Regions from separate parts of the Bradyrhizobium sp. WBOS08 genome, predicted to be linked through region 1. Evidence: predicted binding sites of a transcription regulator. Region 1 holds the regulator's gene; each other region holds the start of a gene.

Region 1 (3,277 bases):
CGGCTGACGGTGATCGGCGAGATCGCAGCCGGCCGTCCTTTCACGAGAGCAGTTGGCGCCGGCGAAGCCGTGCGGATCTTCACCGGCGGCGTCATCCCGGACGGAGCGGACGCGGTCGTGATCCAGGAGGACACTGTCGCGGACGGCAACCGCGTCACCATCAAGGAAGCCGCGATCGCCGGACGGCACGTCCGCCCGGCCGGCGTCGATTTCCGCGAGGGTGACGTGCTCCTGCGCAAGGGAACCCGCCTGACGGAGCGCGATCTCGCGCTTGCCGCGGCGATGAATTACCCGGATCTCGCCGTCCACCGCCGTCCCAGAGTTGCGATCCTCGCCACCGGCGACGAGCTGGTGAGGCCGGGCACCACGCCCGGGCACGGCCAGATCGTCTATTCCAACGGCTACGCCCTGCATGCGCTCGCCCGCAGCGAGGGCGCCGAGACCATCGACCTCGGTGTCGCCGCCGACACGCTGGAGGCGACCTCCGCCGGTATCCGCCGCGCCCGCGAGAGCGGTGCTGACATCCTCATCACGACCGGCGGCGCGTCGGTCGGCGACCATGATCTGGTCCAGCAGGCGCTGCGGGACGAAGGCATCTCGATGGCGTTCTGGAAGATCGCGATCCGGCCCGGCAAGCCGATGATGCACGGACGGCTCGGCGCGATGCGCGTGATCGGCCTGCCCGGCAATCCCGTGTCGTCCTACGTGTGCGCGTTCCTGTTCATGGTGCCGTTGATTCGCGCCTTGTCGGGCCGTTCAGTGATTCATCATCGCCGCGAGCGCGCCTTGCTGGGCAAGGATCTCGGCGCCAACGACCAGCGCGAGGATTATCTGCGCGCGCGCCTGGAGCTGCGCGACGACGGTGCGCAAGTCGCCGTCCCCGTCAGCCATCAGGATTCCTCTCTGCTTGCGAATCTTGCTGCGGCACAGGTACTTCTCGTCCGCGCACCGTTCGCGCCGAAGGCCGAGGCCGGCAGCCCTTGCGAGGTGCTGCGGCTCCCCGTCTGAGTGCAAGGCCACACGCATTCCGCGAGTTCGCCACCGTTCACGGTAAATTAAGCAGTTGCGGAACATGTATCGAACATATAGTGTCCGTTCATGATTTGTTTCGAGCATGTAGCGGCTTATCGCTGAACTCATCGTCTCGGAATCGAACGACATCAACCGGGGGACTTTGGTCGAGATGTTAACGCGCAAACAATACGAGCTTCTGAGGTTCATCAGCGAACGTTTGAAGGAAAGCGGCGTGCCGCCCTCCTTCGACGAGATGAAGGATGCGCTCGACCTGCGCTCGAAGTCGGGCATCCACCGCCTGATCACCGCGCTCGAGGAGCGCGGCTTCATCCGCCGCCTGCCCAACCGCGCACGCGCCATCGAAGTGATCAAGCTGCCGGAGCTCCAGGCTGCCGCCGGCGCCCGGCGCGGCTTCACGCCGAGCGTCATCGAGGGCAATCTCGGCAAGGTCCGCACCAGCTCCAGCCCCTCCATGGACGAGGGCGAGCGGCCCGTTGCGGTGCCCGTGATGGGCCGTATCGCGGCCGGCACGCCGATCGAGGCGTTGCAGACCCGCAGCCACACCATCAGCGTTCCGCCCGACATGCTCGGCTCGGGCGAGCACTACGCGCTCGAAGTGCGCGGCGATTCCATGGTGGAGGCCGGTATCCTCGACGGCGACATGGCGCTCATCCAGCGCAACGAGAGCGCCAATACCGGCGACATCGTGGTGGCGCTGATCGACGACGAGGAGGCCACGCTCAAGCGTTTCCGCCGCCGCGGCGCCTCGATCGCACTCGAGCCGGCCAATGCCGCTTACGAGGTGCGTATCCTGCCGCCGAACCGCGTGAAGATTCAGGGCAAGCTGATCGGGCTTTACCGGAAGTACTGATACCGAGCATCAAGCGCCGGGCGCGCTTCGGCAATCGCACTTGAATTTTGCAGAGGTCGTCATGCCCGGGCTTGTCCCGGGCATCCACGTTCATTGTGCTGCGTGGAAGGCGTGGATGGCCGCGACAAGCCCGGCCATGACGCTGTGGAGGCGGCTGACCATAGCCAAATGCGATAGCCTTGCGCCAGAGTGGTGCGGCAGCGCCGATACGCCGGCCAAATGCAAGCATGCGATGTTTGTTCCTATCGAATCCGGGAAAGATAATGTGATCGCGCGCTGCGGACGCGAGCCGCAGATTTGCCCATAACCAAGCAGAGCGTTGCAGGCTTCCACTCTGATTGAGGCCTGCGCCTCGACGAGACGCGGGTCGCTATCTTCGCATGAGGAGCACCCGATGTGTGACTACAGCCTGCATGCCGTCGCGACGCGTCCCGCCGAAGTCGGCGAGACGATCGTCACGACAACCTTCCGCGGCACCTCGACGCGCGGCTTCGCCTCCGAAGCCGATCTCTCCGTTGCGGTCTGCCTGCTGCCGGGGACGGAGCTCGCCTTCGCCGACAACGTCCGTTACGACAACCGCTGGATCTGGACGCGCACCGTCAACTCCCGCGTCGGCAAGTTCGGCAAGATCGATCCGCACATTCCCGATCGCCATCACGACGCGATCGAATTTCCTGACGGCAAGTACGTGCTGGTGACTCAGCTGGTCGAAGGCCAGCGCGCAACCGTGCTGCAGCTGCCGGTGACGCAGCCGGTCGGTGAGCGCGAGCATAAGCCTGAGATCATCGCGGACAGTCGGGCGGCCGTCACGCGCCAGCCGATCGGCTGATCAAAGCTCAGTCCTCGGCCTGAAGATCGGCCTCCGCCGGCGTTGCGTCGCGGACGCGCGAAGCCGGCCTCGGCATGAGGGCTCCTTCGAAATCTCCCTCGCCGGCTGCCGCCGGCGACCAGGGGCGGTCTGCACCTCTCGCCTTGACCGCCTGAACCGCAAATCCGTCGCCATGCCGTGTCAGCGCCAGCGCGCCCTGGCGCGCGAGCCGCTGCCGATCCACCACCATCGCCACGCAATCGGGCGGCGCGGCCCGCGACGTCACCACCAGCGCGGCGCGGCTGCAATCGTCCGCCAGCGCGTCGATGCGCGAGGCCAGCGCGACCAGGCGCCCATCGGTGAGCGGTGTCACGCAGCCGGACTCGTCGCACGACACTCCCTCGGCCAACGTGCTGCTGCCGGCATCGCGCGGATCGGCGTCGGCCGCCAGCCACTCCTTCAGCAGGAAACTGTCCTTGCCCGCCCTGATCAGGTGCAGGCGCCCGTCCCCGCCCCGCACCGCGACGCTGGCGCCATCCCCGGCAATCAACACATCCGGCTGCCGCACGGACAGGCCCCAGGCG
Region 2 (3,277 bases), 110 kb from region 1:
TCGATGACGACGCGGTAGCCTTCACGGTCCGATTCATCGCGCAGGTCGCCGATGCCCTCGATCTTCTTTTCCTTGACCAGCTCGGCGATGCGCTCGACCATCGTCGCCTTGTTCACCTGGTAGGGAATCTCGGTGATGATGATCGCCTCGCGCTCCTTGCGGATGGTCTCGATCGCGACCTTGCCGCGCATCACGATCGAGCCGCGGCCGAGGTGATAGGCGGAGCGGATGCCCTGCCGTCCGAGAATGACGCCGCCGGTCGGGAAATCCGGTCCCGGCACGATGTTGATGAGCTCGTCGATGGTGAGCGCGGGGTTGTCGATCAGCGCGACGCAGGCGTCGATGACCTCGCCGAGATTGTGCGGCGGGATGTTGGTCGCCATGCCGACCGCGATGCCGCCCGCACCGTTGACGAGAAGGTTCGGGAACTTGGCCGGCAAGACCGACGGTTCGGTCTCGTTGTTGTCGTAGTTCGGCTGGAAGTCGACGGTGTCCTTGTCGATGTCGGTCAACAGGGCCAGCGCCGCCTTCGTCAGGCGCGCTTCGGTGTAACGATAGGCGGCCGCGGGATCGCCGTCGACCGAGCCGAAATTGCCCTGGCCGTCGATCAGCGGCACGCGCATCGAGAAGTCCTGCGCCATGCGGACCATGGCGTCGTAGATCGACTGATCGCCGTGCGGGTGGTACTTACCGATGACGTCACCGACCACGCGGGCGGACTTGACGTACTTCTTGTCGGGCGTGTGCCCCTGCTCGTTCATCGAGTACAGGATGCGGCGGTGCACCGGCTTCAGACCGTCGCGCGCATCGGGCAGCGCCCGCGCCACGATCACGCTCATGGCGTAGTCGAGGTAGGACTTCTTCATCTCCTCGAAGATGGAGACGGGGCGAATGTCCGAGGGTTGCGCCGGCTGGTCGCCGGGCTTGTTGTCGTCGTCAGCCAAGGGGAAATCCGGTGAGGTTTTATCTGGGAATCATATAGCGCATCGAGGCCCTGATAACCACCCTTGCAGGGTCAGGGGAAGCGCTTTTTCCGCTCATTTTTCCAATGACTTACGGCATTGCACGGCACACCAGGAAGCAACCTGGAACAGGTCGTCCAAAATCGCCCCTGCCACCACGGATCCCCCGCGCGGCGAGCGCCCATCAATCCGCTTTGCCGAGCGCGGGCCGAGTTCAACCCGAACATGAAGCGGGCTCGGGAATCCCGAGCCCTTTCTGCCAATTGGCAGGGTTTGCTGACACGACGTGCAAAGGCGCTCCGAAGACCCGCCAGCGCCGCCTCGTCCGATCCGTTCTCAGAACGGGATATCGTCGTCCATGTCGCTGTTGCGGCTGCTGCCACCGGCGGCAACAGGACGGCGCGGCGCGCTGCTGACGGGGCCGGAAGAGCCGAAATCGCCGCCCGGCTCGTCACCGAAGCTGCCGCCTCCGCCGCCGCCACCGCGGCCGTCGAGCATCGTCAGCGTCGAGTTGAAGCCCTGCAGCACGACCTCGGTCGAATACTTCTCGACACCGCTCTGGTCGGTGTATTTGCGGGTCTGCAGCGCACCTTCGATGTAAACCTTGGCGCCCTTCTTCAGATACTGTTCGACGATCTTGCAAAGCGGCTCCGAGAAGATCACGACGCGATGCCACTCGGTCTTCTCCTTGCGCTCGCCGGTGTTCTTGTCGCGCCAGGTGTCCGATGTCGCGATGCTCAAATTCGCAATCGGCCGCCCGTCCTGGGTGCGGCGGATTTCAGGATCCTTGCCGAGATTTCCAACCAGAATGACCTTGTTGACGCTTCCCGCCATCGCCGCTCTCCACTCCGAATGCCACTTGATTTCAAAGGCCGAGCGCGCTGCCCGCGTTCCTCTGCGCCCTGTTGGGGCGACCCTATACGCTCGCAGGCGCCACTCAGCCCATCACCCCCTGGGTTATCCCCACATATAGCATCGACCTTCGCTGCGTTCCAGATTTGTTCTTCCCGACAGCGCATCGGGACAGAATTTGGGATTCATCCCACCGGCACCAAGGAATGTTCCACCACGGGAACCGGGCGAGGTTCCGGTAAACAGGCAAAACCGCTTAACATTGAGCAAGTTGCGACCCCTTTCGGGCACCGCCAAGTGTGGCATTTGAGAGACGGACTCGGCGCCGCCTTGGGACTACGATCGCCCTGTAATTGAATCATAAGGGCGTCGCGCCTGATCTGCTGCTTCGGGGACTTCGAGAAGCGGCGAACACTGGGGAGACTGCAATGAACAAGATTCTGATTGGTGCCATCGGTGCCGTGACATTGAGCCTGTCGGCTCCCGCCAGCGCGGCCGATCTCGCCGCGCGCCCCTATACCAAGGCCCCGGCGCCGATGGTCGCCGCCATCTACGACTGGAGCGGCTTCTACGTCGGCCTCAACGGCGGCGGCGGCAGCAGCCGCAAGTGCTGGGATTTCGTCACGCCCGGGACCGGCGTCCTGGTTGGCGAGGGCTGTCACAGCGCGACCGGCGGCACGGTTGGCGGCCAGGTCGGTTATCGCTGGCAGTCGACCAATTGGGTGTTCGGCCTCGAAGGCCAGGGCAACTGGGCCGACTTCTCCGGCGACAACATCAGCACGGTGCTCGTGGGCACGGGCCTGCGCAATCGCTCGAAGATCGATGCCTTCGGTCTGATCACCGGCCAGGTCGGTTACGCCTGGAATAACGTACTGCTCTACGTGAAAGGCGGCGGCGCCGTCGTCAGCGACCGCTACCGCAGCTACGATCTCGTCACGGGTCTCGAGTTCGACCGCGCCAACGAGACCCGTTGGGGCGGCGTCGTGGGCGCAGGAATCGAGTTTGGATTTGCGCCGAACTGGACGGTGGGCCTCGAGTACGACCACATCTTCCTCGGCAACCGCACGATGACTTTCACCGGTTCGGGCAACCTGCTGGCGGCCCCGCTTGGCGCCGTTACACGCTCCGATCGTATCAGCCAGGACGTCGATATCGGCTTGATCCGGGTGAACTACCGCTGGGGCGGGCCGCTGATCGCCAGATACTGATATCTCTCTGACATCGTTCGATGATTGAAGGCCGGCCTCGCGCCGGCCTTTGTCATTCGGGAGGTCAGATATGCAGGCGTAATGAGTCAGTAACCATCACCTTTTCGACCACTGTGGCTTCTCGGAGACACAACTTGCGGCTTCAGTGGTGTAAGCACCGCATCAGTTGGGCCGTTGAGTCCGCTGCCCTTCCGTCAAGGAAGGCAACAATAGAAACTGGGACTGGGATTAAGTTGAAAATGAAGAAAGTTCTGT
Region 3 (3,277 bases), 1.5 Mb from region 1:
CGGATTGAAGATGCTGGCGTAGTAGCGCCGCCAGGTTTCCTCGAGCCGGTCTTCGCCCGGCGCCTCGCTCTTGCTGACGCCCGGCGTGAACGAAAGCGAATGGCCATTCCAATGCGCGCAGAGGTCGGGAGTCAGGATCGACCAGGGCATGTCGGCAAAGCGTTTTGCGAAGAACGGCGCGGCGAGCTCGACGATGTGATGCTCCGGCTCGAACCAGGCAACGTAATGCGCCTCGCGTTCCCTGCCGATCTCGCGGAAGCGCACGAAGGCATGCATCTTATGCTCGTCGCGATGGACCGCTCTCGCCATGGCGGTGACGTGCGCAACGTCAGGATCGGTCGCGACATCGATGAGATCGTGATTGTCCTTCAGCCGAAACAGCAGCCGATAGAGGATGGCAAAGCGCTGGGGATCGCGGTGCAGGATCGCTGCTTTGGCGAGTTCGATGAATTTGCCTGACACGTTGAAGGTGCCGTCGTTCACCTCGAGGATCGGTGATGGCGCGGGCGGTGCGAACAAGTCCGCTTCGCCGCCTTGCACGGTCCAGGTGACATCGCTGGGCGGCACGTGGTGAAGCACGAGGCTGCGCGCGGCTTTGCGCCAGCCGTCGAAATCGGTTTCGGTGTCGAGGATGATGTATTGCATCAGAAGCCAAACCCCAGTTGCGTTGCCTTCGGTTTGAACCGTTCGATCAGCCGCGCGTCGTCGAGACGATGTGGTGACGGCCGGTGATCGCTGAGGACGATGAACGGCATCGCCTTGTTGCGGGGCACATGCAGCCGCGCGAGATCGGCGAGGCGGATCGTGGTGGTGCGCCGTGCCGCGATGATGCGTTCGACCGCTTTGGTGCCGAATCCCGGCACGCGCAGCAGCTCCTCGCGGCTGGCACGGTTGACGTCGAGCGGAAAGCGGTCGCGGTGACGCAGCGCCCAGGCGAGCTTTGGATCGATCTCGAGCGGCAGCATCGCGCTGTCGTCGACGATCTCGCCGACATCGAAGCCGTAGAACCGCATCAGCCAGTCGGCCTGGTAGAGCCGGTGCTCGCGCAGCAAGGGCGGCTGCACCAATGGCAAGGCGCGGCTGGCGTCCGGGATCGGGCTGAAGGCGGAATAGTAGACCCGCCTCAACTTGTATGAGCCGTAGAGATTTGAACTGGTGTGGAGAATGGTGTGGTCGGAGGCGCTGTCGGCGCCGACGATCATCTGGGTGCTCTGGCCGGCCGGCGCGAAGCGCTGCGGCTTGGCCTTCGTTCTCGTTGCGCGGTTCTCCTCGGCCTCGTCGAGCTTCAGCCGCAGCCGGCCCATGGTGCGGCGGATCGCGCGCACGTCTTTCTCGGGCGCGAATTGCTGCAGGCTGGTTTCCTGCGGCATCTCGATGTTGATGGAGAGGCGGTCGGCATATTTGCCGGCTTCCGCGATCAGCGTATCGTCGGCCTCCGGAATGGTCTTGAGGTGAATGTAGCCGCGGAAGTGATGCTCCTCGCGCAGCTTTCGCGCGACACCCACCACCTGCTCCATGGTGTAGTCGGGGCTGCGGATGATGCCGGAGGAGAGGAACAGGCCCTCGATGTAATTGCGTCGGTAGAAGTCGAGCGTCAGCTTGACCACCTCCTCGATCGTGAAGCGGGCGCGCGGCACGTTGGAGGAGGCACGGTTGACGCAATAAAGGCAATCGTAATTGCAGGCGTTGGTCAGCAGCACCTTGAGCAGGGAGATGCAGCGTCCGTCCGGCGCATAGGAATGGCAGATGCCCATGCCGGGCGCGGTCGAGCCCATGCCCTTGCCGTCGCTGGAATCCCGCTTCTCGGTGCCGCTGGAGGCGCAGGACGCGTCGTACTTGGCGGCATCGGCCAGGATCTCCAGCTTACGTTGCACGTCCATGTCTAAATCCCATTGATTCCGCTGATGAATCCGAAAGCGCGGCAATTCGATTGACTCTCCGCGCGCCGTTAGCTTTATATTAGAACATATCATGAACAAATGAGCCAGCTGCTGGTTCTTCTTTTGAAGGCCACGGCACCAATTCCTGAAGGAGCGGCGAGCATGAGCGGCGCACGTATGAGCGCGCTTGCGATCTTGCGCGGCCAGATCGAGCGCATCGAGACGGCGGAGATCGTGCATCAGCACGATCGGGTGGCGCTCGGCCACAGCGGGATCGACGACGCGCTGAAGGGCGGCCTCGCGCGTGCGGCGATCCACGAGGTGTTTTGCGAGGGGCGCCAGGGCGTGGCCGCGACGGGTTTTGTCATGGGGCTTGCGGGGCGCGTGACGGCACGCAAGCCGCTGCTGTGGGTGCGGCAGGATTTTTCGGAAGTGGAAACCGGTGCGCTGTCGATGAGCGGGCTCAAAGAGCTCGGCCTCGATCCGCGCCGCGTGGTGATGGTCCGCGCCGCCGATGTCGAGAGCGCGCTGCGAATCTCGGCCGATGCGCTTGCCTGCGACGCGCTGGGCGCCGTCGTGCTCGAGCTCTGGGGCGAGACCAGGCAGTTCGATCTGGTGGCGAGCCGCAAGCTGACGCTGGCCGCGCAAGGCTCCGGCGTCACCGGCCTGATGCTGCGCATGGCCGCGCAGCCGCTGCCTTCCACCGCGGAGACGCGATGGATGCTGCGCGCGGCGCATTCGCCGCCGGGACCTGTGTGGAACGTTTGGGGCGCGCCGCGCTTCGATGCCGAGCTTTTGCGCAATCGTCATGGCCCCTGCGGCCGGTGGATCATGGAATGGAATTGTGATGAGTGCAAGTTCAGTGAGCCGTCGACGTATTCTCAGCCTGTGGCTGCCGCGCCTGCCCATCGACCGGATTCAGCGGTTTCTTGGCAGCGCCGGACTGGGTGAATCCACGCATCCGAGCATCGTCGTCATCAAGGACAACAATGCGCTGGTGATCCATGCGCTGGACGAGACCGCCGAGCGCCTCGGCCTGTACATCGGCCAACCCTTGGCCAATGCACGGGCGATGTGTCCGGACTTGAAAGTGTTCGACGCCGATGTCGCGGCCGATGCCAAGACGCTCAGCGATATCGCCGATTGGTGCGACCGCTTCACGCCGCTGGTGGCGCTCGATCCGCCGCACGGGCTGTTCCTCGACATCACCGGCTGCGCGCATCTGTTCGGCGGCGAGGCTGCGCTGTTCACGACGCTGGTTCGTGCGCTCGGGCGGCAGGGCTTTGCCGTCGGTGCGGCGATCGCCGGCACGTCGGTCTGCGCGCGTACGCTGACGCGGCAGGCATCCGGCAGCATCGTCGCCGATGGCGGCGAGGCGGCGGCGATCGAGCGGTTTC

The links. Region 1 encodes LexA, which represses DNA repair genes until DNA is damaged. Its sites were predicted from a motif close to TGTTCNNNNTGTGTTCNG; they were not measured.
Region 2: the regulator LexA is predicted to act here: its motif matches at 1,951-1,968, upstream of DCM80_RS29180 (single-stranded DNA-binding protein).
Region 3: the regulator LexA is predicted to act here: its motif matches at 1,961-1,978, upstream of DCM80_RS22330 (putative DNA modification/repair radical SAM protein).

What each region holds. Positions count from the first base shown of each region.
Region 1 covers NZ_CP028988.1:6,295,434-6,298,710, forward strand. The annotation lists gene glp (gephyrin-like molybdotransferase Glp) at 1-1,008, shown strand, start outside; gene lexA (transcriptional repressor LexA) at 1,184-1,885, shown strand; gene DCM80_RS29690 (hypothetical protein) at 2,280-2,714, shown strand; gene DCM80_RS29695 (ComEC/Rec2 family competence protein) at 2,722-3,277, opposite strand, start outside.
Region 2 covers NZ_CP028988.1:6,189,525-6,192,801, forward strand. The annotation lists gene gyrA (DNA gyrase subunit A) at 1-944, opposite strand, end outside; gene DCM80_RS29180 (single-stranded DNA-binding protein) at 1,299-1,796, opposite strand; gene DCM80_RS29185 (outer membrane protein) at 2,243-3,022, shown strand; gene DCM80_RS29190 (outer membrane protein) at 3,262-3,277, shown strand, end outside.
Region 3 covers NZ_CP028988.1:4,760,231-4,763,507, forward strand. The annotation lists gene DCM80_RS22325 (UdgX family uracil-DNA binding protein) at 1-645, opposite strand, end outside; gene DCM80_RS22330 (putative DNA modification/repair radical SAM protein) at 645-1,880, opposite strand; gene DCM80_RS22335 (ImuA family protein) at 2,043-2,831, shown strand; gene DCM80_RS22340 (DNA polymerase Y family protein) at 2,728-3,277, shown strand, end outside.